DNA from 2 places in the Psychrobacillus sp. FSL W7-1457 genome. Region 2 is predicted to be linked to the other one. Evidence: predicted binding sites of a transcription regulator. Region 2 holds the regulator's gene; the other holds the start of a gene.

Region 1 (12,748 bases), 320 kb from region 2:
GCCTATTATTTTATCTTTCATGACTATGTAGAGCAGGTAAATTTTTTATATGGTGAGAACTGTAGGCTTATCGGTAGGCCACCACTTCCTCCATCTAGTAGTATTATTTTTGGTACAGATCCATATGGATATTCTATTCTTCAGCAACTGCTTGTTGGAACAAAATATACAATTGGTATGACTGTGTTAATCGCTACGATCAGAGTAGGCGGCGGATATTTACTAGGAATTCTATATGCGTTCTTTCTGAACGAAAGATGGAGGAAGGTAATAAATAGTATCGCCGATGGTATGCACTTTTTACCTTTAACATTATTAATGTTTATATTACTTTTACCAATTTTAACTATTTCAACAAGTGGCTTAGAAACAAGCTTAGGAGAAAGGCTTTTCATCCAAGTTTTGATCATGTCCGTGTTAGTCCTCCCCATAACTACTAGTCTTATAGGGAATGAAATGAATGAGGCAATAAAAAAAGAATATGTGCAAAGTTCTGCTGTAATGGGCGGGTCATTAATATGGGTTATTCTGAAGCATATCAACCCACAAATAGGAAGAAAGCTTTGGTTATATTGGTCTCAGCATGTAGTACAAGTACTTCAAACACTAGTACATTTAGGGGTTTTATCTATTTTTGTCGGTGGAGCGATAAGCTTTCCAGATAGTGCTAGACTCTCTCCAGTCATTTACGAATTATCTGGAATGATATCTATTGCAAAGGAAGTATTTTTAACGAGACAACTATGGCTGATTCTACCACCATTAGCTATATTTATGCTGCTTATCTTTAGCTTTCAGAAGATAGCAGAGGGCTTCACAGAAAAACAAATGCAGTTAGGTATACAAAAGAAACGGCGGGAGTTTAAATGGCTTTATATTACAAGGAAGATGGCGAACAAAATGAACAAATAATTTTCTTTCTACATGGCGGCGGGGTCGGAGGTTGGATGTGGGACGAACAGGTTCAGTACTTTAAAGAAAAATATCATTGTATAGTACCTGATCTCCCAGGGCATGGTCGTAGTAGGGAGACTGATTTTGTCTCTATTAAAGATTGCGCATTTCAACTCTTACACTTACTTGAGGGAAAAAAAGAAGATAAAAAGATAATAGTCGTGGGATTTTCACTTGGTGCCCAAATTGCGATTCAGATGCTTAGTCAGTCTCCCAATTTAATCGATTATGCAATGATTAACAGTGCTCTCGTAAGAAAAGTACCATTTGGAAAGGAAATGGTTAAACCTACTATAAAGTTAACATATCCTTTGATAAAATATAGATTCTTTTCCAAGCTACAAGCTAAACAATTGTATATTGGTCCAAGCCTTTTTGAAAAATACTTTAAAGATAGCAATCGAATGTCTTTAGATACATTGACAATGGTTCTAGAAGAGAATATGTCTTTTCAAGTACCAGATTCCTACTCTGACGTAAAAGCAAGGCTTTTAATAACAGTAGGCGAGAAAGAAAGAAAAGTGATGAAAAGTTCAGCAATTGACCTTTTATGCAAGCAAGACAGGGCTCAGGCAATTACTATCACTGGTATTGGTCATGGAATTCCATTAGCAGCTCCAGAGTTTTTTAATGATATATTAGAAAACTGGTTAGAAGGTGCAGGACTACTTCTGAACACTAAAGTAATAACGAAATGTTGAACTAATAATGGAGCTTCTTTAACCAGGAATCACGTAATCTAGTAAGAAGAATGACTGTTAGAATGTTTCATTGCATCCCAACTACTATTCAGAATTTTTATTAACGCAAAATTCTTCTAATATATAGAAGAAACTCAATATTTTTTTAAGTTAAAATTTAATTGTCGTATGCTTTTTACCTTAAATGTTATCTTAAAAAAAGCAAAACACTCCCTTTTTTAGTGTTAGGAGTGTTTTGCTTTTTCTAAAAACCAATAGAATGATTGTCTTCTTCCCAGTCATTTTTTATGGTTCGTTTATTTTGTTTAATCAGCTCGTCGATCCGTGTTTCGTATTCCAGCTTACCATCATAATGCCAGTTTAGTGCAATGGACATGTACAGCTCGTTTAGTTGAGAAACGGATAAGCCTTTTGATCGTTTAGCTATATCTACTAAGACGTGGTCAAGAAGAATCTTCTTTATATCAAGCTTACGTAAATAATTTTCTCTCACTTGTTGGGGTGGTGAAGGAATCTCATATGCACGATCGAATCTTCCGGCACGGTTAATTAATGCTGGATCAATCTTCTGTGGGTAGTTAGTTGTTCCAATGATAAATAGACCCTCTCTAGATTGTGTTCCGTCTAATGTGTTTAAAAAGACAGATCTTGTATACTCGGGCATCGAGTCAATGTCCTCAATCACCAGAATAGCTGGGGCTAATCTAGAAACAATTCCAAAAACCTCTTGGATGGAGTGACTTCCTGTGAACTCAGTGATTTGCCAATACACAACGGGGGCATTAGTAGATCCGGTTATAGATTTAACTAATGTAGTCTTTCCATTACCAGGGGAACCATATAGTAATATCCCTCTTTTGTAGGGAAGGCCATAATCCTTGAAAAAATGTCCATCCTCTTTGAAAAATTCATCGATTGAACGAAAAATATCTTGTTTAATATGATTCTCTAGTAAAACTTCTTCTCGTGGAACAACTGCTTGTTCACTATATTTTCTTCGTTGCACCCCGTGCTCTGTGTCTACTAAAAAAGTAACAGACTGCATAAGAAGCTCACGAAGCTTTTCATTTATCTCTTCTAAAAAGAATAGGGCAGCTTTAGGTGAAGTTGAAAAGAAGAAGTATTCCGGCCAAGAGTTTCCTTCAGAGTAGTTAAATGCCATTGTGATAGCTACTTGATAATCTGGAAACAAAACAAGTGTATTTTCAAATGTACTCACAATTTCCAAATGGTTTTCCATGGAAAGTAAAGATTTACTGGAGATTTTACTTAAAGGCTTAGTGTCGTAAATATTTGCTAAAATTTTATAAGGAATCAATTGATGTTCCATCATTTCGATTAGACTAGTATCTAATTGATTAAATTGATTGTCAATGTTGACTATTTGCCAGTTGCCTGCCTGTTCCTCATTTAAAAGATTAGTGATTCGTCTTGTCAGAATAGCAAAATCCTCATAACTTGGATGAATCTCCCGAAATTGTTCTTCATGGGAAAATAATACTTTCATAGTAGTTCATGCCCCCTTAGTGTAAGCTCTAAACAAAAAAGGTTCCTCTTGTTAAGAAGAACCTTATGTTATACTATTTAGATTTGATTTTGCCGGTCCAGCCCTTAAAGCCGCCTTGTAACTGGTTAAGTTGCGTATGACCTTTTTTCTTTAAGAACATAGCTGCACGTCCACTTCTTGCACCATTTTGACAATACAGATATACTGGTTTGTCTGGGCGAATTTCTTTGTGGCGTTGTCTTAACTGTGAGGAAGGAATATTTCTTGCTCCAAGGATATGGCCACCATCAAATTCTTTAGGCTCGCGTACATCGATTAATTGAGCTTTACGATAGCCCTCGATGAATTGCTCCTGCGTAAGGTTTGTAACTGTTTTCTTTAGTCGGTATGCTGAAATTCCTGCATAAACTAATAATACGACCAATATTGCTATAATAATATAAAGAGTCTCTAACACGGTCTTTCCCCTTTCTATACTTCCATTATCTATTATAAAAGATTTGCTAGATACAATTCAATCATTTTGGTAAAATGAATAGCGTTGTTAGGGGGGAGAAAGTTTGAAAAAGACAAAATGGTATTTTATTGATTCAGGTCCGTGCGCCCCGTCCTATAATATGGCGCTTGACGAGGCCCTTTTAGATTGGCATAGTGAAGGGTTGATTCCACCAGTGATTCGATTCTATGAATGGAATCCTGCAACTCTATCGATTGGTTACTTTCAATCGGTAGAAAAAGAGATAGATATGGAAGCAGTTAAAAGGCTCGGTTTAGGATTTGTCCGCAGACCGACGGGAGGACGAGGAGTTCTTCATGAACATGAACTTACATATAGCGTGATTGTTTCGGAAAACTATCCAGATATGCCAGCAACAGTGACAGAAGCTTATCGAGTGATCAGTGAAGGACTATTAAAGGGATTTCAAAGTCTGGGATTAGAGGCTTATTTTTCTATTCCTAATACTCCAGATAAACTACAAGCCTTAAAAAGTCCGAAAACTGCTGTTTGCTTTGACACACCAAGCTGGTATGAGCTCGTAGTAGAAGGCAGGAAAGTAGCTGGAAGTGCTCAAACTAGACAAAAGGGTGTTATACTTCAGCATGGTGCAATTCTTTTAGACTTAGATGATGAAAAACTTGTGCAGACTTTCAAATTTTCTTCCGATGAAGTCCGGGAAAAAGTGAAAAATAGCATTAATCAAAAAGCTGTTGCTATAAACAAATTATTACAAAAATCGATACCAATAGACATATGTAAGGGTGCTTTTAAAAAGGGATTTTCGGAAGCCTTAAACATTGAATTGGTGCCATTTCATTTAAATAATGAACAAAATGAATACGTGAAAATGCTGGAAAGACGGCGTTATGCAAATGACGCCTGGAATTTTAAAAAATAAAAGTATGAAAGACATATGGAGAATATGAGGTATAGGAATTAATACTTAAAAATTAATTTGAAGAACTAAATTGCTTTACACCTCTATATGTAGTGCCGTATGATAAATGAAACTACTACATCTTGTGTCAATACGAGTTGTAGAAAGGAGGAAAAGAATTGGTAACTACTACAAATGAATCTCAAATAAAATTAAATGTAAAAGAATTAAATCACGATATCGAATTATTTCCTCAAGTACATCCAATAACAGAAGATATGAATCTAACACACAAAGGTGTGTCACGTTTGGTGATGATTGATCGATATTCATTCAAGGATACCGAAAAGAAAACACTAAAAGTAGGGGATTTTGTCGTATTAACGGTGAAAGAAGACCCTAAATTTCCTGCACGAGGTCTTGGTTATATTGTATCCATTAACCAGGAAGATAAAACGGCAGAAGTTTTAATCGAGGAAGATTATCGTAGTGCAATCGATGATAGTACTAAAGTTAAATCAGGAATCGTACGCCGTCCTTTAAGTGTTATTGAAAAACCTTTGGAGGTTTTCTATGAGCAAATTGCTAAGCGTAATGCGACTGGACTAGCTTCTGTTGAAGTGACAGAAGAAAAAAGAGCAGAATGGTTCGAAAAGTTCTATCAGCAATTAGTATCGCTAAAATTTATCCCAGCTGGACGAGTGCTATATGGAGCAGGTACAGGTACAGATGTAACTTACTTTAATTGTTACGTTATGCCTTTTGTTGCTGACTCACGTGAAGGCATCAGTGATCATCGAAAACAAGTGATGGAGATCATGAGTCGTGGTGGTGGAGTTGGAACAAACGGATCTACATTACGTCCTCGTAATACTTTAGCTCGAGGAGTTAATGGTAAGTCTTCAGGTTCGGTTTCTTGGTTAGATGACATTGCTAAGCTGACGCACCTAGTTGAACAAGGCGGTTCAAGACGCGGTGCTCAAATGATTATGCTTGCAGACTGGCATCCAGACATCGCAGAGTTTATCATTTCTAAAATGCAAAACCCACGTATTCTTCGCTTCTTGATTGAGAACACAAATGATGAAACAATCAAACAACTTGCAAAGGACAAGCTTAAGTTTAAGCCGCTAACTGCACAAGAGGAAGCAATGTACCAAGGAATTGTAAACTACCAACACATCCCTGGTTTAGGTGGATTTAGCGATGAAATCATACGCGATGCTCAAACGAAACTAAGAGATGGCGGAACTTTTTCTGTTCACAATCCGGAGTTTTTAACAGGAGCGAATATTTCTGTAACTTTAACTGAGGATTTCATGAAAGCTGTAGAAAAAGATGAAGACTTCGCTCTTCGCTTCCCTGCAACAGAAACTTATACAGAAGAAGAGATGGCTTTTTATAACGAAAATTGGCACAAAATTGGTGATGTTCGTGAGTGGGAGCGTATGGGCTACAAGGTTCGTACATATCGCACAGTGAAAGCGAAAGAATTGTGGAACTTAATCAATATTTGTGCAACTTACTCTGCTGAGCCAGGCGTATTCTTTATCGATAATGCTAACGAAAAAACAAATGCAACTGCATATGGTCAAAAGGTTGTTGCAACAAACCCATGTGGAGAGCAGCCACTTGCTCCGTATTCAGTATGTAACCTTGCAGCAGTCAACCTAGCTCAGTTTGCTAACAAAGATACAAAAACAGTTGATTTTGAAGCATTAAAAGAAACTGTTCGTGTGGGAGTTCGTATGCAAGATAACGTAATCGATGCTACGCCTTATTTCTTAGAGGAAAATAAAGTTCAAGCACTTGGTGAAAGACGTGTAGGTCTAGGTGTCATGGGATTAGCTGACCTTTTAATCTATTGCCAAAAAGAATACGGCTCTGAGGAAGGAAATCTTCTTGTTGATGAAATCTTCAAGACGATTGCTATAGCTGCGTACGAAACATCTGCAGACCTAGCAAACGAAAGAGGTAGCTTCCCGTTCTTGACTGGAGAAACAGAAGAGGAAACGAACAGACTTCGTAAGGCATTTACGGAAACTGGATTTATGCAAACAATGCCACAGGAGATTCGTGAAGCTGTACTTGAAAAAGGTATCCGCAATTCTCACTTATTGACTGTTGCACCTACTGGATCCACGGGTACTATGGTTGGAGTTTCTACTGGTTTAGAACCTTATTATTCATTTACGTATTACCGTAGTGGTCGTTTAGGTAAATTTATCGAGGTAAAAGCGGATATTGTACAAGAATACTTGGATGCAAATCCGGATACCAAAGAAGATGAATTACCTAATTGGTTTGTAACCGCAATGGAATTGCCACCAGAAGCCCATGCAGACGTACAATGTATCATTCAACGTTGGATTGATAGCTCTATTTCGAAGACTGTAAATGCTCCTCGAGGATATACAGTAGAACAAGTAGAAGGTGTTTACGAACGTCTATATAATGGTGGAGCAAAAGGCGGAACAGTATATGTGGATGGAAGCCGTGACTCCCAAGTTCTTACCCTTAAGGCGGAAGAAAACACTGTAAACGATGATACGGTGAAGGAAGAAAAAGTGATGGAAAAACGTCCAATCGTATTAATTGATACGATTCAAGATATACGTTCTACTAACGTTACAATCGGTTCAGAGGTTGGTAATACCTGTCCTGTCTGCCGTAAAGGAACGGTAGAGGAAATGGGCGGATGCAACACTTGTACAAATTGTAATGCCCAGTTGAAATGTGGACTGTAAATTTTATAGAGAGCATTTGATATGGATTTGAATTAAGTTTGTACAATTTCAAATAAAATTACACCCCTTTGGATTATTTTATCCAAAGGGGTTTTATTATGTCCAAAACACCTAAATAAGGGATAGGTGCTTCTTAAAATCAACATCATCATACTTATATAGATTAAAATATTATTTTGGTATTTTATTTCAAATATATAAAATAATTCTAAAATTTTATATTGACGCTCGATATGTATTCTCTTATATTTGAATTATGTTAATATTCAAAATAATTCGAAAGGGGATTGATTGTATGCAAACAAAAAGGTTAATGACTAAAATTTTTCTTCTATTTATTTTAAGCTTATTAGTTTTTGGGTGCAGTGATGAGACATCAAGCAACGGGAACAAAGAAACCGATGGAGGAAAAACTCTAGAGGAAGTAAATTTGGTTATGTATAGCTGGAGACCAGAGGACCGAGAAATGTATGAAAAGGCAATTACGAAGTTTCAAGAAACTTACCCTCATATTAAAATAGATTTTCAGCCATATAAATCTACTGAGTATAATACGATACTATCAAATGCACTGATTTCTGGAGATGGACCTGATATTATTCAACTTCGACCATACAGTGGAGCTAAATCTATAGCTGATAACGAATACCTTCTTGCGTTAGATGATCTTAATGGAATTGATAATATTAGCGAAACTTATCTGGATGCAGCTAAAGGCAGTGACGGCAAGGTTTATGGTGTACCTTTATCTTTAAATGCCGGTGTTATTTTTTATAATAAAAAACTTCTAGAAGAGAATGGCATAAAAGAGCCTAAAACATGGGTCGAGTTTATAGAAGCATGTAAAAAGCTTAAGGATGCAGATATAATTCCAATTGCTCAATCGGGAAGAGCTGCATACTTGTTGTCGATGACCCACGGAGTCATCGCACCTGGTGCTTATGACAATAATGCATATGTAGAAAAAATTATATCTGGAAGTACAAATTTAAAAGATAATAAATTTGTGGAATCAGTTAAAAGAATGGGTGAATTAAAGGAATTTTTCCCGAAAGATTTTATCGCATTGGAAGATTCAGATGCACAAACATTGTTTTTCACCGAGCAAGCAGCCATGTACATTAACGGAGACTATCGGTTGAGTAATATTGAGACTACTGCTCCGGATTTACCTGTTGGTATCATTCCGGGTCTGTCTAACGAAGAGAGTGAAGATCCTGCAGTAGTGACTTGGGTGGATGGATCCTACGCAGCTGTTAAAAATTCTGAGTATCAAGAAGAAGCAAAGTTATTTATGGAATTTTTAACATCATCAGAGTTTGGTCAAATTTTTACAAACGAATCAAATAGGTTAAGTGCAGTGAATGGAGTAGAACCTCAGCATCCACTGGTTAAATTAGTTTCAGAGGCTAGTGAAAAGCACTCAACTCCATATTTAATGCTAGTTCATTTTGGTGAAGGTGAGCCAACAACAAAAACAACTTTTGAGAATGCACTACAAGGTATGTATCTAGATGAATTATCGGTAGAGGCTGTTATTCAAGAGTCTCAACTAAATGCTGATAGAGCAGCCGGTAAATAAGTGAAGTAAATTTATTCAATTTAATTTAGAGCTGAATTTCAGCTCTAAATTATTTTAAGGAGGGATAAAATGGTAGAAATTAAGCCTTCGAAATCTATGGGTGCTGCTAATAGGAAATTCAAGAAAAATTTTAATTTTAAAAAACATCTTGTTCATTTATTTCTATTACCTGCGGTCTTATTATATGGAATATTTCAGCTTTATCCACTTATTACGGCTGTAATAAACAGCTTTTATTCATGGAATGGCTTCAATCGGGATACCTTTATTGGAATTGATAACTTTATTTTGATATTTACCGAATCACCCTTTAAAGAAACTTTTTATAATGCATTTAAACATAATTGGATATTCTTTATAGTCAATGTATTTTCTGAATTAGTAATTGCATATATCTTAGCTTTAATTATTAATAGTAGGCTAAAAGGAAAGGAATTTTTCAAGACCATTTTCTTCCTTCCGAAACTTCTTTCAGTAATCGTGATTGGTTTTTTATTTAACTTAATACTTAATCCAACATCCGGAGCATTAAACGTAATGTTAAAGGCGGTAGGGTTGGACTTTTTAGCACAGCCTTGGTTAGGTAGTACAAATACAGCTCTTATTACAATTATTCTTATTAGTAGCTGGGCTGGTATTGGTTTCTCTATGTTGATTTTTTTAGCAAGTTTACAAACTATAGATAAAGAAATTTTTGAAGCTGCCAAAATAGATGGCGCTTCGGGCTTAAAATTAATTTTTAAAGTAACGATTCCAATGACAATGACTGCAATCATGACTATGGCTGTTTTAACATTTATAGGTAGCTTCGAAACTTTTGAACTCATTTTTGCATTGCAAGGCTCTTCAGGCGGACCATATTATTCTACGGATGTTTTAGGTACATATTTTTACCGGTTAGCATTCGGGTCAGCTGATGGAGGACAATCAATAGGTTTAGGTTCTGCAATTGCAGTTGTACTATTTTTAATCATTGCTTGTTCAACAGCTATCCTAATGTTTTATTTCAAGCGAAAAGACTTTGAGAGGTAGGAGGGAGAAGGCATGAGGACAAAATGGTATGTACAGTTATTAAAGTATTTTATTTTAATTATAATGACTTTTATTATTGCTTATCCTATTTTTTTAATGATTAGTTCATCCTTTAAATCTAAACTTGAAATTTTCACATCTCCTCTGGGTTTACCAAAAAAGCTATCATTTGAAAATTATCAAATTGTTTGGGAAAAAGTTAATTTTTCAGATTACATATGGAATAGTATCCTTGTTAGTTCAGCTTCTGTATTCATAGTGATTTTTGTGTCGTCCTTAGCTGCCTTTTATTTGTCCAGATATTCGTTCAAGTGGAATGCATTTATTCTGTTCTTTTTTATGATTGGTCTAATGTTACCTATGAAACTTGCGATTATTCCACTTTATTTGATTATGAGAGATTTTGGATTATTAGATACCCATTATTCATTAATTGCTGTTTATGTGGCTGGTGGGATTCCTTTTGCTGTATTTTTGTTTTACGGTTTCTTTAAAACCCTCCCTAAAGATTTAGAACAATCTGCGAGATTAGATGGATGTAATGATTTTCAAGTATACTACAAAATTGTTTTACCATTAATGAAGCCATCAATAGCAATAGTGGGAATTGTTAATTTAGTAAATGTTTGGAATGACTTTTTTTATCCCTTAATTTTTATTAAAACTGATGAACTTAGAACTATTCCAATCGGAATGTTAACCCTTTTCGGTGAGTATGATACAGAGTGGAATCTGCTATTTTCAGGATTGACAATCTCATCATTACCCTTATTATTAGCATTTATTTTTGCCTCTAGATTGTTTATAGATGGTTTGACGTCAGGAGCGATGAAGTAATGAATGAACGATGGATTACCTTTGATCTTGATGGGACACTTATGCAAAATCCATTTGTAGAATGGGTTTTCCCTGAAATCGAGGAGATAGTATCAACTGCGGCGAAGAGAAAGATAGAAGTGAAAAATGCAATGTTTTCTGAACATATCAACCGTATGAAACAAAATAAAAGTGTGGAAGCATATGACTGGGATAATATATTAGTAGAATTTCTCCATGGTAGCGGGATTGATTGTGAAGTTAATATCGAGGAACTTGTAAAAAAGCATTCAGTATCTCCAAAAATTAAACTACTGGAAACAAATGTTATAGAAATATTAAATCAGTTGAAAAAAAGTGGATATAGACTTGCGGTTATAACGAATGGTCATGCAAAGTATCAACTTCCTGTAGTTGAGCATTTGCAATTGAGTGGTTTATTTGATTATTTTATTACTCCGGAAAAAGGACATTGTGCCAAGCCAAATATTAAGATTATTGAGTCTTTAATGAAGAAAGGGAAGGTGGTTGCTCACGTAGGAGATAGAATTGATCATGATGTGTATTTAGCAGCTCAAATAAATATTAAATCAGTTTTCATTTATCGTGATCTTCCAAAACAATTACAAAATAGTTCCCCTTTTGAAAGAAATAAAGACCCAATTTTTTTAGAGTTATATAAACACAAGTGGCAAAAAGAAACTGGCACGAAGACTAGTGAAATTCCTAATTTACCTATACCAGATATCGTTATTTATTCAATACGAGAGTTAATTGATGTTTTGTGAGGAATTAACAATGTTTGTAAACAAAACTTGTTCCTTTCAAAAGACTGGGACATAACTAGTCAATAAGTTAAAAAATGTGAAATCAGTATCATGATTTCGCGTTTTTTCTTTTTAAGGCAGCTATTTGGAATTCTCCTCATTCTAGTTGTGGAGACGGCGACTCTTGCGGGAACAGGGGGCCTTATTAGGAGCAAAGCGACGAGGAGATTGGAGCAGTGCCCGGAAAGCAACTGCTGTAACGAAAAACAACTACTGAAATTTGAAAGAGAACCCCAAAATTATACAAAGCGGTAGAACTTCCGAGAATGATTTTTGGATGAGAACTTTCTACCCGCTTTCATGACGCTTAATGTTACGTAACCTCTTTTGAAGAAATGTTCTAGCTATTTGTTTAGTAAAACAAGAAAAGGTACAAACTGTCTCTAAAAGGAGGAGAGCAGAAATGAAAAGTTTATCGGTATTAACCAGTTTGGCTGCGGCTATTGGCATTACTGCGTTACTTAAATTTTTACACTTATTCAGTTTTATTAAATGGAATCCAGTAGGTTTTTCAAAATCCTTCGAGATGTTTGAGGATACCAATGTGTACTTACGATGGTTGGTTTTATTTCTAGTTATTTGGGCTATTAGTATAGTTATTTATTATATAAGTATTTTAACTGCCAAAGTACCGATTGCTATATCTAGTCTTATTTTTGGGATACTTTTAGCATTTGTTGTTGAGTGGTTAATTATCGATGCCCCTACAGTGCTTAAAACGATGAAGAAACTATCCATACCATTTATTTGTATTGTAGTTATTGGAATGCGTTTTCTAATGGAGTCAGCTATTTTTCATTCTAAGGATCAGCCCATCAGAAAATGAAAATTTACCACCCTTCTTTACTATGATAAAATAGACTATAGTGTTTATTTTGAATATGGGGAGAGGGAAATTGATGAAATTAGAAAAGCTGCGTTTAGCATTAGAAGAAAGAGGCGTTGACGCATTATTAATAACAAATGATTACAGCCGTCGGTATATTACCGGATTCACTGGGACAGCGGGTGTAGCCATAGTTTCTAAAAATGATGCAGTTTTTATTACAGACTTCAGATATACAGAACAAGCTGCTAGTCAAATTAAGGATTTCCGTATAGTTCAACATACTAAAACGTTGATAGAGGAAATTTCCCACCAAGTAAACGAAATGGGTATTAAATCACTTGGCTTTGAAAAAGATGACGTAACATATGGTGTATACG
Region 2 (12,748 bases):
GCCAAAAATGAGGATGCAACGATTGTCATTGGTGTAAATGATGAAAAGCTAGACGTAGTAAATCACCAAATCATCTCAAATGCAAGCTGTACAACTAATTGTTTGGCACCAGTAGTAAAAGTATTAAACGATGCCTTTGGTATTGAAAACGGTTTAATGACTACAGTTCATGCCTATACAAATGACCAAAATAATTTAGATAACCCCCATAAAGATTTAAGACGTGCGCGTTCTTGTGGGCAATCTATTATTCCTACTTCGACCGGTGCAGCGAAAGCCCTTTCACTTGTATTGCCAGAGCTAGAAGGAAAGATTCATGGAATGGCTTTACGCGTTCCTACTCCTAATGTTTCTTTAGTAGATTTAGTTGTGGATGTTCAACAAGAAGTGACAGCGGAAGAAGTAAATGCTGCGTTCCAAAAAGCAGCCGAGGGCTCTATGAAGGGCATTTTGGGAATTACTCATGAGCCATTGGTTTCGATTGATTTCAATACAACTACTAATTCTAGTACTGTAGATGGACTGACTACTATGGTAATGGGTAAAACAAAAGTTAAAGTACTTGCTTGGTATGATAATGAATGGGGTTATTCAGCAAGAGTGGTAGACTTAGCTAAAAAAGTTGCAAGTGGATTGTAATATCGTAATAACTTATTTTATTTAATTTAATTGAGTCTGACATTATGCTTCACTAATGAGTGTTTTTCCTAATATTAACATAATGCCTACCTCTTTCTAGTATTACTAGAAAGAGGTTTTTTTATATTGCACTATTAGTTAATATGTTTTATAATGGAAATCGTGTACTTCTAGTACATAGACTACTTAAAGGGTTAGGACCTCTTAGGACTAACTTTCCCCCGTGGTAGTCAACTTTGATGTTAAAAATAAAACTTATCAAAGGGGGAAACGGACATTGGAGACAATGGGACGTCACATTATTGCAGAACTATGGGAGTGCGATTTCGACAAACTTAACGATATGCAATTTATCGAACAAACATTTGTTGATGCTGCACTAAAATCAGGTGCAGAAGTTAGAGAAGTTGCATTTCACAAATTTGCACCACAAGGTGTAAGTGGAGTCGTTATAATTTCCGAGTCGCATTTAACGATTCACAGCTTTCCAGAGCACGGTTATGCAAGCATTGATGTGTATACTTGTGGTGATTTAGATCCATCAATCGCGGCTAACTATATTGCAGATGCTCTTAATGCTGGAACACGCGAAACGCTCGAAATGCCACGTGGAATGGGTCCAGTCAAGGCACCTAAAGAACGCATGACAGTTCAAGTGTAATGAAACATGAACAAAACTGAGTGAGCAGAGGAATTTATTCCTCTGCTTTTTCGATTTTATGAGGAAAAGTTGTTATAATAGGTATACAAAATTAAAGCAAACGTTTAGGAGAGGTTCTATGAAATGCCCAGCATGCCAATTTAATGGCACTAAAGTGGTCGATTCCAGACCGATAGATGATAATAAGGCAATTAGAAGAAGGAGAGAGTGTGAGGATTGTGGGTTTCGCTTCACGACCTTTGAAAAGGTAGAGGAAACTCCTTTAATTGTCGTAAAGAAAGATGGATCTCGAGAAGAATTCAGCCGAGAGAAAATATTGCGAGGGCTAATACGTGCATGTGAGAAGAGACCTGTTGCACTTGACCAATTAGAGGAAGTTGTGTTTTATATTGAAAAGGAACTAAGAAGAACAGGTAACTCTGAAGTTAAATCAGAGGAAGTTGGCGAAAAGGTCATGGACAAGCTTGCTGAGATTGATGAGGTTGCCTATGTAAGATTCGCTTCTGTATATCGCCAGTTTAAAGACATAAATGTTTTCATTGATGAGTTAAAGGAAATCTTAAAAAAGAATCCTTCATTATAAGCAATTATTTAAGGAGTAGGTAAACAAGTGATGTTATATAAGGAGCTACACTCGACAGATACATATATGATTCGCTTGCCGTATTCTTTTTCTGACTATGATCGTCAGCTGCTGACGTTATTTTATCAGCCACTAGTCGGAGCAGAAAGCATGAGCCTTTATTTGACGTTATGGGCTGATGGAGAAATGCAAAGTGAAAACCAATGGACACATTATCATTTATTAAATGTCCTTGGTTTATCATTGGGAAAAGTTTTTCAAGCTAGAATTGCGCTAGAAGCAATTGGCCTGCTGCGCACATGGCAAAAGCCCAATGGAGATGGACGCAGCTTCTGCTATGAACTTGAAGCTCCTCTAGATGCGGAATCTTTTCTAAAGGATCCTTTGTTATCCATGTACCTACTAAACAAAATTGGAGAAAGTGCATATAAACAGCTTAGAAGCCGTTACATTCAAACGTCTAACTGGCAACATGAGTATACAGACGTCTCAAGAACCTTTGTGGATGTTTTTAAACCAACTACTAAAACAGGTTTACCTGCATCAACGGAAGAAAATTTCCAGTCAAAGACACGAAATAGTTCTGTACCTTTCTATTACGAGGATTTCGATTTCTCCTTGCTACAAGATGGTCTATCTGAGCAACTGGTTCCGAAGTCTGCCATGACAACAGAAGCTAAGGAAGTAATTGCAAAGCTTGCATTTTTGTATAATCTATCGCCGGTAGAAATGCAAAAGGTCGTTATTCTAGCTTTGGATGATGAACTTCGTCTTTCGGATGCTAGATTGAAAAAAGCTTGTGCAGAGTATTATAAGTTAACGGTCTCTCGCACTGCCCCAGTTATTCAAAAAATAGAACCAGCTTCGAAAGTAGTACAAACAGATGAAAAGAAACTAACCAAAGAAGAAGAGCTGATTCAATATTTGGAAACGACTGCTCCTGCAAAGGTCTTGAAGGATATTGCTAATGGGAAAGAACCTATACTTGCAGACGTTCAGTTAGCCAATTATTTTGTCACGCATTATAAAATGCCTATCGGGGTAGTTAATGTCCTGTTACAATATGTGCTTCTTCGTACAGACATGAAGCTGACGAAGAATTATGCAGAAAAGATTGCTTCTCACTGGATGCGCAAGGACGTTAAAACAGCTAAGGAAGCTATGGAATTAGCAAGAAACGAGCATGAGCAGTACATGAAATGGAAAAGCGAAGGATCTAAGCAAAAGACATATTCGAAAAAACCGACTAGAGAAGAAAAGGTGCCAGATTGGTTTTATAAAAAAGATGACGAGTTAAAGCTTACAGGAAAAGAGACAAATGGCATACAAGATATAGATGCTGAAAGGCAAAAGCTATTAGAAGAACTAGGAATGATGAAAAGGTAGGTGAAGGAAATGGAACGGATTAATGAAACGCTCAAAAGAGTAGTCACTCCTGAATTTACTTCTCGATTGGATGAGTTGCAGCAGGAAGTATTAGAGGAACCGAATATACAAGCATTTATAGAGGAAAACTCAGATGTAATATCTAAACAGGTAATTAATCGGAGCTTGAGTAAGTTATATGAATATAAATCACAGTCTCACGATTGCAAGGGCTGTCCTTCCTTAGACGAATGTGCGAATTTTATGAAGGGCTATGAGCCGAAGCTAGTGTTAGACCGGAGCCTAATAGATGTTGAGTATGTAAGGTGTAAACGAGGGGTTATAGAGGATGAGCGTAAAAAAGTGACCTCTATGATAGACAGTATTCATATGCCTAAAGAGGTGATGGAGGCTAGTCTCTCAAGCTTAGACTTACAAGATGATAGCCGTGTTGTAGCAGTTCGAGCTGCTAAGGACTTCTTAAATGAATGGGAAAGAACAAATAAATTGCCTGCAAAAGGACTTTATATTTACGGGAAGTTTGGAGTCGGTAAGTCCTACTTATTGGGCGCACTAGCAAATGAACTAGCAGCTAGACATATTCATTCAGTAGTTGTATACGTCCCTGAATTTCTTCGCGAAATGAAACAGGCTATACAAGATCAATCTCTTCCTGAAAAAGTAGAGTTTGTAAAAAAAGCACCTGTGCTTATGCTAGACGATATTGGTGCAGAAACAATGTCTAGCTGGACTCGTGATGAAATTATAGGAACTATTCTCCACTACAGGATGTCAGAACAGCTTCCAACCTTTATGTCTTCTAACTTTAACTATGATGAATTACAGCATCATCTTTCTTATACTCAACGAGGAGAAAAAGAGGTAGTAAAAGCAGGACGTATTATGGAACGGATCAAGGCGCTGACTATACCAGTTGCTCTTCAAGGGAAGAACTGGAGAGAGCATAAATAACTACTTGCAAATGCTAAAGTCGTGGCGTATAATCATTTTCATAAGAACAAGTAGATGCGTTGAAGAGGATAATGATCAGTTTGTACGACTTTTTAGAGAGAGAAGCCTTGGCTGAAAGCTTCTTAAGCACCGGCAATCGATTTACCACCTCCGAGCAGCAGCTGTGAAATTGTAGTAGCAGCTTGCCGGTCACCGGTCCGTTAACCGATGCAAAGCTTCGTCTATATTCGTATAGATAGAAGAAGGGTGGAACCACGATTTAAACCTCGTCCCTTTACCGGGACGGGGTTTTTTTGTTGTTTAGGAAATTAAAAAATTCTGAACATGTGAATCAATTGATGTCTAGCTCCACCGCCTTGCCCCTCGGGGTCAAATGGATAAAAGCTGTGGTGGCTGAGGAACTACCTCCTCGCTTTTCCCCATTTGCCTGTCGGGGCAGATACAGGCGCCTCCGCTTTTCTTGTTTTGTCTAAAAATAATGAATCGTCTTACCTAAACCAACTAATCTGCTCTAGGGAAGAGCAGTCTTAGGCTAATACTTAATCTAAAAATTATTAAGGAGTGTTCAACGTGGCAGATGTTATTAAATTACAATTTCCAGATGGAGCAGTAAAAGAGTTTCCTTCATCAACAACTACAGAAGAAATAGCACAATCTATTAGTCCAGGGCTTCGAAAAAAAGCTTTAGCAGGTAAATTAAGCGGTCAGCTGATCGATCTTAAAACACCAATTACTGAGGATGGAGAGATTGCGATTATTACTCCCGAGTCAGATGAAGCGTTAGAAATTCTGCGTCATAGTTCAGCTCACTTACTGGCACAAGCAGTAAAGCGTCTATTTAAAGATGTAAAGCTAGGAATCGGACCAGTCATTGAAAATGGTTTCTACTATGATATTGACTCACCAGAGCCAATTACAGCTGATGACTTACCGTTAATAGAAAAAGAAATGAAAAAAATTATTAATGAAAACATCGAAATTATTCGTCATGACGTTTCTCGCGAAGAAGCTTTTGAAAAGTTTCAGGATGATGAGTATAAAGTAGAGCTTCTTGAAGCGATACCAGCTGGAGAACAAGTTTCGATTTACGAGCAAGGAGATTTCTTTGACCTTTGCCGTGGTGTTCATGTTCCTTCTACAGGAAAGCTAAAAGAGTTTAAACTGTTAAGCATTGCAGGAGCATATTGGAGAGGTAACAGTGACAATAAAATGCTTCAACGTATTTACGGAACTGCATTCTTTAAAAAAGAGGACCTTCAAGCGCATCTTAAAATGTTGGAAGAGGCAAAAGAACGTGACCATCGTAAAATTGGTAAGGAGCTAGAGCTTTTCACTAACTCTTTAAAGGTTGGACAAGGTTTGCCTCTATGGTTACCAAACGGTGCAACTATCCGACGCGTAATTGAGCGTTATATTGTAGACAAGGAGCTAAAGCTTGGTTACAAACACGTTTACACACCAGTTTTAGGGTCTAAAGAACTTTATGAGACATCAGGACATTGGGAGCATTACCAAGACTCTATGTTCCCTCCTATGGAGATGGACAATGAAACACTAGTATTGCGTCCAATGAACTGTCCGCACCATATGATGATATTCAAAAACGGTATGCATTCTTATCGTAACCTTCCTCTACGAATCGCGGAGCTAGGAACAATGCACCGCTATGAAATGTCTGGAGCAGTATCAGGACTTCAACGTGTACGTGGGATGACTTTGAACGATGCCCATTTATTTGTACGTCCAGATCAAATTAAATTGGAATTCCAAAAGGTTGTTGAATTAATCATCTCTGTCTATAAAGACTTTGACTTGAAAGATTACTCATTCCGTTTATCTTACAGAGACCCTAACAATAAAGAAAAGTACTTTGACGACGATGTAATGTGGGAAAAAGCTCAAAGTATGCTAAAAGAAGCTATGGATGAATTAGGATTAGATTATATTGAAGCAGAAGACGAAGCAGCATTCTACGGTCCAAAACTAGATGTTCAAGTGAAAACTGCTATTGGTAAGGAAGAAACATTATCAACAGTTCAATTAGACTTCTTACTACCAGAGCGCTTTGATCTAACATATGTAGGAGAAGATGGAAAACCGCATCGTCCTGTCGTTATTCACCGTGGAGTAGTTTCTACTATGGAACGTTTTGTTGCATTCCTAATCGAAGAATACAAAGGAGCTTTCCCAACTTGGTTGGCACCAGTACAAGTTGAGATTATTCCAGTTTCTAATGAAGTACATTTCGAGTATGCTAAGCAAATTGAAGAGCAATTAGTTGCAGGTGGGTTCCGTGTAGAAATGGATGACCGCGAAGAAAAGCTTGGCTACAAGATTCGCGAAGCACAAATGCAAAAGATTCCTTATATGCTAGTGCTAGGAGATAAAGAGTTAGAATCAGGTAATGTAAACGTTCGTAAATATGGAGAGCAAAAATCCGAAAGTATTCCTTTCGACGAATTTTTAGCTCGTTTGCAAGAAGAAGTAGCACACAATTAATTATATAATTATATTGTTGACAAATAGTTTTGTGGATGGTATAGTTATTTAGGTTATTGAATACAAGTTTGTGGTATAAGAAGAGGCTGCCCGCTTCTCACCTGCTCGACACATTGGTTGTTGACTGGTAAGCACACGATCGACTGTAATATGTAGTTGCTACATATTTCTCATATCGGCGGGCAGACATTAACAGATGTCTGCTCGCTTTTTTATTGGATCGAAAACGGCGTGACTGATTCGTTTCTACGGAATTTATGCCCAAACCATGTATTCGCGACACTATCTGGAGGTGGATCATTATTAGCAAAGACATGTATGTGAACGATGGCATTCGAGCACGCGAACTACGCGTTATTGATCAAAATGGTGATCAATTAGGTTTAAAAACACGTAACGAAGCACTTGAAATAGCAGGTCGTGTAAATTTGGATCTTGTCCTTGTGGCTCCTCAAGCCAAGCCACCGGTCGCTCGTATCATGGACTATGGTAAATTCAAATTTGAGCAGCAAAAGAAAGATCGTGAAGTTCGTAAAAATCAAAAAGTTATCGTAATGAAAGAGGTTCGCTTGAGCCCGACTATCGATGAGCATGATTTCCAAACGAAATTGAAAAACGCGATCAAGTTCCTTGAAAAAGGAGACAAAGTGAAAGCATCTATTCGCTTTAAAGGTCGTGCCATTACTCATAAAGAGATCGGACAACGAGTTTTAGATAGATTTGCAGAAGCTTGTGCGGAAGTATCCACTATCGAGTCAAAACCGAAAATGGACGGACGCAGTATGTTCTTGGTGCTTGCACCGAAGAACGAAAAACAGTAATAGAGTACAATTGTTTAGGAGGAATTCGACATGCCGAAAATGAAAACTCACCGTGGAGCTGCAAAGCGTTTCAAAAAAACGGGTACAGGTAAATTAAAACATGACCGTGCTTTTGGAAGCCACTTATTCGCTAACAAATCTACTAAAGCTAAACGTAAACTACGTAAAACTAAAGTAGCTTCTTCAGGCGATTACAAACGTATCAAAACTTTACTTACTTACATGAAATAATTTAAACGAAATCAAATTATTCGAAAGAATAGCAGGAGGTAATGAACATGCCACGCGTAAAAGGCGGAACAGTGACGCGCAAGCGTCGTAAAAAGGTATTAAAATTAGCTAAAGGTTATTACGGTTCTAAACATACATTATATAAAGTAGCAAACCAACAGGTTATGAAATCTTTAATGTATGCATACCGTGACCGTCGTCAAAAGAAACGTGAATTCCGTAAACTATGGATCACACGTATCAATGCGGCAGCTCGTATGAACGGACTTTCTTACAGCCGTTTAATGCACGGATTGAAATTAGCTGAAATCGAAGTAAACCGTAAAATGTTAGCTGAATTAGCTGTAACTGATGCAGCAGCATTTACACAAATTGCTGATTTAGCAAAAAAAGCAATCAACAAATAAGTTAGATGAAAAGGCTGATAGATTTTCTATCAGCCTTTTTTTACAATCTAATTTAGTTTTCCTGTCAGGGGCAGAGATAGGGGCTTATGCTTTTCATATTGTCTAGCTTCAGCCCCTTGCCCCTCGGGGTCAAATGGATAAAAGCTGCGGTGGCTGGAGAGCTGCCTCCTCGCTTTTCCCCATTTGCCTGTCGGGGCAGAGATAGGGGCTTATGCTTTTCTAAGGAGGATTATTATGGTTAATGTGATTCTTATTTTTATTTTATTAATGTCGGTGTCAGCGTTCCTATTGATGGGCTATGATAAGTCCCAAGCAAAGAAAAGGGGACAAAGAATATCGGAAAAAACATTATGGACTTTCGCAATCTTTGGTGGAGGAATAGGTGCGTATTTAGGGATGCAGCTATTTCGTCATAAAACATTGCATACTAGCTTTCGTGTAGGTTTTCTTATGCTATTGATCGTGTATGTCTTTCTAATTGTCTGGTTACTGACAGATAATAGTCCCATAATATTCTAGTCTCAGTAGTAGAAAACATAATTCCGAAGGGTAATTCGTATGAACTTAATGAGAGGACTGAGATGATGACTAAATACAATAAGTATTTACTACCAATGATAGGTCTAATAGGAGTGACTATAATAGGACTCCTTTTAATAATTGTTACGTCTAGTTATTTTCATACAAAGGAAATTAACTTACTCACCAGCGGTTGCACTAAAACTGGGGGAGCTTCGACTTTGGTAATACATAATAACTTAACAAGTGATTATTCCTTTGAGTGTAAGAAATGAATAGAAGCCTTGGAACGAGCCTAGATTGTTAGGCTCTTTTTTTATTTGAAAAAAATAATAAAAACCAGAAAAAAGAGCAAAGAGCTGGTAGAAAAGTATAAATAGAGATATAGGTTTTTACAAAAATATGAATTTTTAATTAAATTAATATATAATTTATCTATAGATTGCAGCAATTAGCGGCAACGCAAGTAGTGAGATAGAGAAGACGTCGCCATAGCTGAAATCAATTCTACTTTCTTATTTAAATCATATTAATGATTGATTCAATTAAAATAAAATGGAGTGATTGATGAAATGAAGCATATTTATGCATTTGAAACGCCATATGAAGCAGTCAAATATCTAGAAATCATAGAATCCTTTAAAGTTAAACTGAATGAATTTAAAGCATTATTAGAAAAAGGATATGAATTGAATGATTCTCCGAGAGGATTTATTTGGACTCCGGGGGACATAGCAACCAGTGTCTTTTCAGATGTTCCCATACCAGCGTATACAAATCGACACTTAGTCTATATGACCCCTGATATTATGGAATGGCGAAATTTTTTTATGAATATATATGGGAACGTGGAAAATGAGTATATAAAGGATTTCTACCGCAATTTCAAAGAAGAGCATATTCTGACAATAGCTGGCCATGAAATGGTTCATCATATTGATTTATTCCCAGATGAGTTTGATGAAGAAAGGGAAAGTATTTGGTTTGAAGAAGGAATGTGTGACTATATTTCTAGAAAAAATTTAATGACCACTGAAGCGTTTGAAATAATCTCGAAAGTAGAACGTGCAATAGTTGCTCATTTTAACGAACAGCATGGAAATAGAAGTATAGATGAGTTTGGGTCTAACTCTTATGTTCATGATTTAACTAATATCATGTTTGATTATTGTAGAAGCTTTTTAACCATCAAATACCTGGTGGAAGAACAAGCGAATAATAATCCTTTGGAAGTCTTTAAACGATACAATCAATGGCATGAAGCAGGGAGAAAAGAGCCTCTTAGTACATATTTTAACGTCGAGAACTTATTTATCTCATTAGATAAAGAGTCAATTATATGAAAAAAAGAATTGTTATAATGACCGTTGGAAAAACACATAGTGGAAAAACTACATTTGCTAAGGCGTTAGAACTGCAGTTACCAAACTCAGTAGTGATTGATCAGGACAATCACGCGGAATTTCTAAATACTCATTACAAAAGCTTATTACCTAAGACTGCAAGCAATAAGTTAAAGTACGGACTAACCCAAATGATTGTTGATTATGCACTAAATGAAACTGATTGCCATCTAATTTTATGTAACTCTAATAGAGGCATTGGTGGTAGAGTAAGATTTTTAGAGTATTATAAGAGTCTTGGCTTTACGACAATTGTCGTGAACTTTGATATACCGGAAGAGGTATTATTAGAAAGGATCAAGACTAGTGAGAGAAGCACTTCTATATTAAGGACTGCCTTAAATTTTGAGGAAGTCTTGATGCGTCAAAATGGAGAAGACGTTACTGATCCATCTGAAGAGGAAGCGGATTATTTATACGTTATTAAGAATATCGAAGACGTTGAAGCCGTCATTCCAGAAATTGTCCGATTAGCTTAACTGTTGTTGGTGATTAAAAGGGGGATTATCTATTAAGAAATTGGCAGGTATATTTATCCTGGGAATCTTAGTTTATTTTGCGATTACGACATTATATAATTTTTGATTTGACTCTAAAATAACTCGACTTTGTTGATTGATAGCAACCAGCAAAGTCGAGTTATTTTTTTACAAGATAGTTTAGTCCTGATTACTTAATCTACCGACATTATTTCAAAAGTGATAAATGCTTTTAATCCTGTTCCTTCATCAGCTGCTCAATTGGACTCTTCCAATTTATTTTAGCGTTCGGGTAATTCATCCGTATTTCGTTTTGAAGGAAGTGGAAGTCCTCTTTTGTGAATCCCTGTAGTTTAGAAGGATCTTTAATCCAAATGAAAATAGATACTACCTCGAAAGCCTGATCAGTAGTACCAAGATATTTTTCGCCCTCAAACATAGCACCTTTATAAGTAATAAAGAAATTTTTGCGTACATTTTTTATATCGTCATAGAAATAATATTGTTCTTTTTCATTTGCTTCGTCCAACTTTCGCCTCGGATCAAATAAATAGCGTAATATTCTATAGAATACATATATAATAAGTATAATTATTAGTAATCGTATAATATGGACCATTAAAATGTCCTCCTTGTAAAATACATGATACCTGCTATACGATAGAAGAAGTAGTTTGGTTTCAAAATAATTTATTTTTTTTTGAAAGAAAATAAATATATTTTTTCACAATACATATAAATCTATACAAAGGAAAGAAGGATTGAAATGGAACAAACGTTAAAAGTAAAATTAATTCATGAAGATGCAAAGCTACCGAACCGAGCAAATGAAGGCGATGCAGGAATGGATTTGTATTCAATTGAAGAAAAGGTAATACAAGCTGGGAAATCAGCATTAATAAGAACAGGAATTGAGATGGAACTACCAAAAGGAACAGAGGCACAGGTTAGACCCAGAAGTGGTTTGGCGTTAAAACATTCCATCACCGTTTTAAATAGTCCTGGAACGATAGATGAGGGCTACAGAGGTGAGGTTAGAGTCATATTAATAAACCATGGTTTAGAAGACTTTACAGTAGAAAAACATATGAGGATCGCTCAAATGATTATAGCTCCAGTTTTACAAGTGAAAATCGAGCAAACGGAAAGCTTAACCGATTCTGATAGAGGAAGAGGGGGCTTTGGTTCGTCGGGTAAATAAGCGAGTATACTGAATTAAAGATAGTCATGTTAAAAGTACACATTAAAAAGGAGCTTGAGACAAATTTGTCATGCTCCTTTTACTTTGTTGTTTACTAAGTCACCTCATAAGTCTAAATACAAGTTTTTGTTCAGTTTATAACTATTCATTGAAAGGGCAACCGAGCTAGAAGTTCTAATTTATTGGAGAATTAATTTTGCCTACTAATTTCTCTGCTTTTATCATAAAAGAATCCATATCACTCATAGCAATATTTAATCCTATTCCTACTTCTCGAAGTGCCTCCCTTAGGTCTTCAAAATTCTTTTTATCTTCATCAGTAAGATCTCCGAAATGATATAATTCATGTTTTGGATATTGACTTAATCTGGAATACAATTTTTGAAGAATTTCCTTATCACTCTTAGATAGGGTTCCTAATTGTTCTCCAGTAGTAATACTAAGCCAAAGACCATTCAATACCTCACTTAATTCAATTGTAACCATGTTGGGCTCAGACCAGCTTTCATCGATTTGGTAGCCTATTAAACCGTCCAGCTCGACCAAATTATATTGTACTTCTGTAAGAAGAACTTGCTCATTAACAAAGTTCATAGTAACCATTGCTCAAGCTACAAGTGAGATAAGAAAAATATTTAAACCTATGGAGATTCTGACTAATAACTTTTTCTTTCTATTCAATTCGCTCACCCCTCTAGCAGTTCTATTGCACTAATGTTGTTCTATGACTTTATTCTATTAAATTGGTAATAATCCTTTTAAATAGATTGAAAAATATAATACACAAACCATCCATCTTCGGATTAAATGACAAAAATGAAACTTAATAATCTCTTGTTCGTACGATACATATATATAAATTTGGTATGGGGGTGTCACATGAAAAAATCGATTGTTTCCTACCTAGTTTTCTTTTTAGTTTTCCTATCCTTTCATTCCATCGGAGAAGCTAAAACTTATAGTATTGA

What was found. Region 2 encodes NrdR, which represses ribonucleotide reductase genes. Its sites were predicted from a motif close to AACACNATATATNGTGTT; they were not measured.
Region 1: a site for NrdR is predicted at 4,639-4,656, ahead of NSQ95_RS10700 (vitamin B12-dependent ribonucleotide reductase). Genes of this name have one in related genera too.

What each region holds. Positions count from the first base shown of each region.
Region 1 is NZ_CP151993.1:2,197,628-2,210,375, reverse strand. Features, by position in the region: gene NSQ95_RS10725 (ABC transporter permease subunit) at 1-912, shown strand, start outside; gene NSQ95_RS10720 (alpha/beta hydrolase) at 867-1,655, shown strand; gene NSQ95_RS10715 (ATP-binding protein) at 1,900-3,162, opposite strand; gene NSQ95_RS10710 (rhodanese-like domain-containing protein) at 3,236-3,619, opposite strand; gene NSQ95_RS10705 (biotin/lipoate A/B protein ligase family protein) at 3,723-4,559, shown strand; gene NSQ95_RS10700 (vitamin B12-dependent ribonucleotide reductase) at 4,718-7,285, shown strand; gene NSQ95_RS10695 (extracellular solute-binding protein) at 7,581-8,867, shown strand; gene NSQ95_RS10690 (sugar ABC transporter permease) at 8,937-9,899, shown strand; gene NSQ95_RS10685 (carbohydrate ABC transporter permease) at 9,912-10,736, shown strand; gene NSQ95_RS10680 (HAD family hydrolase) at 10,736-11,503, shown strand; gene NSQ95_RS10675 (DNA helicase) at 11,946-12,368, shown strand; gene NSQ95_RS10670 (aminopeptidase P family protein) at 12,439-12,748, shown strand, end outside.
Region 2 is NZ_CP151993.1:2,522,306-2,535,053, reverse strand. Features, by position in the region: gene NSQ95_RS12345 (glyceraldehyde-3-phosphate dehydrogenase) at 1-639, shown strand, start outside; gene speD (adenosylmethionine decarboxylase) at 917-1,300, shown strand; gene nrdR (transcriptional regulator NrdR) at 1,419-1,883, shown strand; gene NSQ95_RS12330 (DnaD domain protein) at 1,914-3,269, shown strand; gene dnaI (primosomal protein DnaI) at 3,279-4,220, shown strand; T-box leader at 4,271-4,497, shown strand; gene thrS (threonine--tRNA ligase) at 4,791-6,719, shown strand; ribosomal protein L20 leader region at 6,791-6,937, shown strand; gene infC (translation initiation factor IF-3) at 7,019-7,540, shown strand; gene rpmI (50S ribosomal protein L35) at 7,571-7,771, shown strand; gene rplT (50S ribosomal protein L20) at 7,819-8,178, shown strand; gene NSQ95_RS12300 (DUF1294 domain-containing protein) at 8,413-8,697, shown strand; gene NSQ95_RS12295 (hypothetical protein) at 9,270-10,040, shown strand; gene NSQ95_RS12290 (ATP-binding protein) at 10,037-10,579, shown strand; gene NSQ95_RS12285 (sigma-w pathway protein ysdB) at 10,812-11,198, opposite strand; gene dut (dUTP diphosphatase) at 11,346-11,780, shown strand; gene NSQ95_RS12275 (hypothetical protein) at 11,955-12,383, opposite strand; gene NSQ95_RS12270 (DUF2207 domain-containing protein) at 12,660-12,748, shown strand, end outside.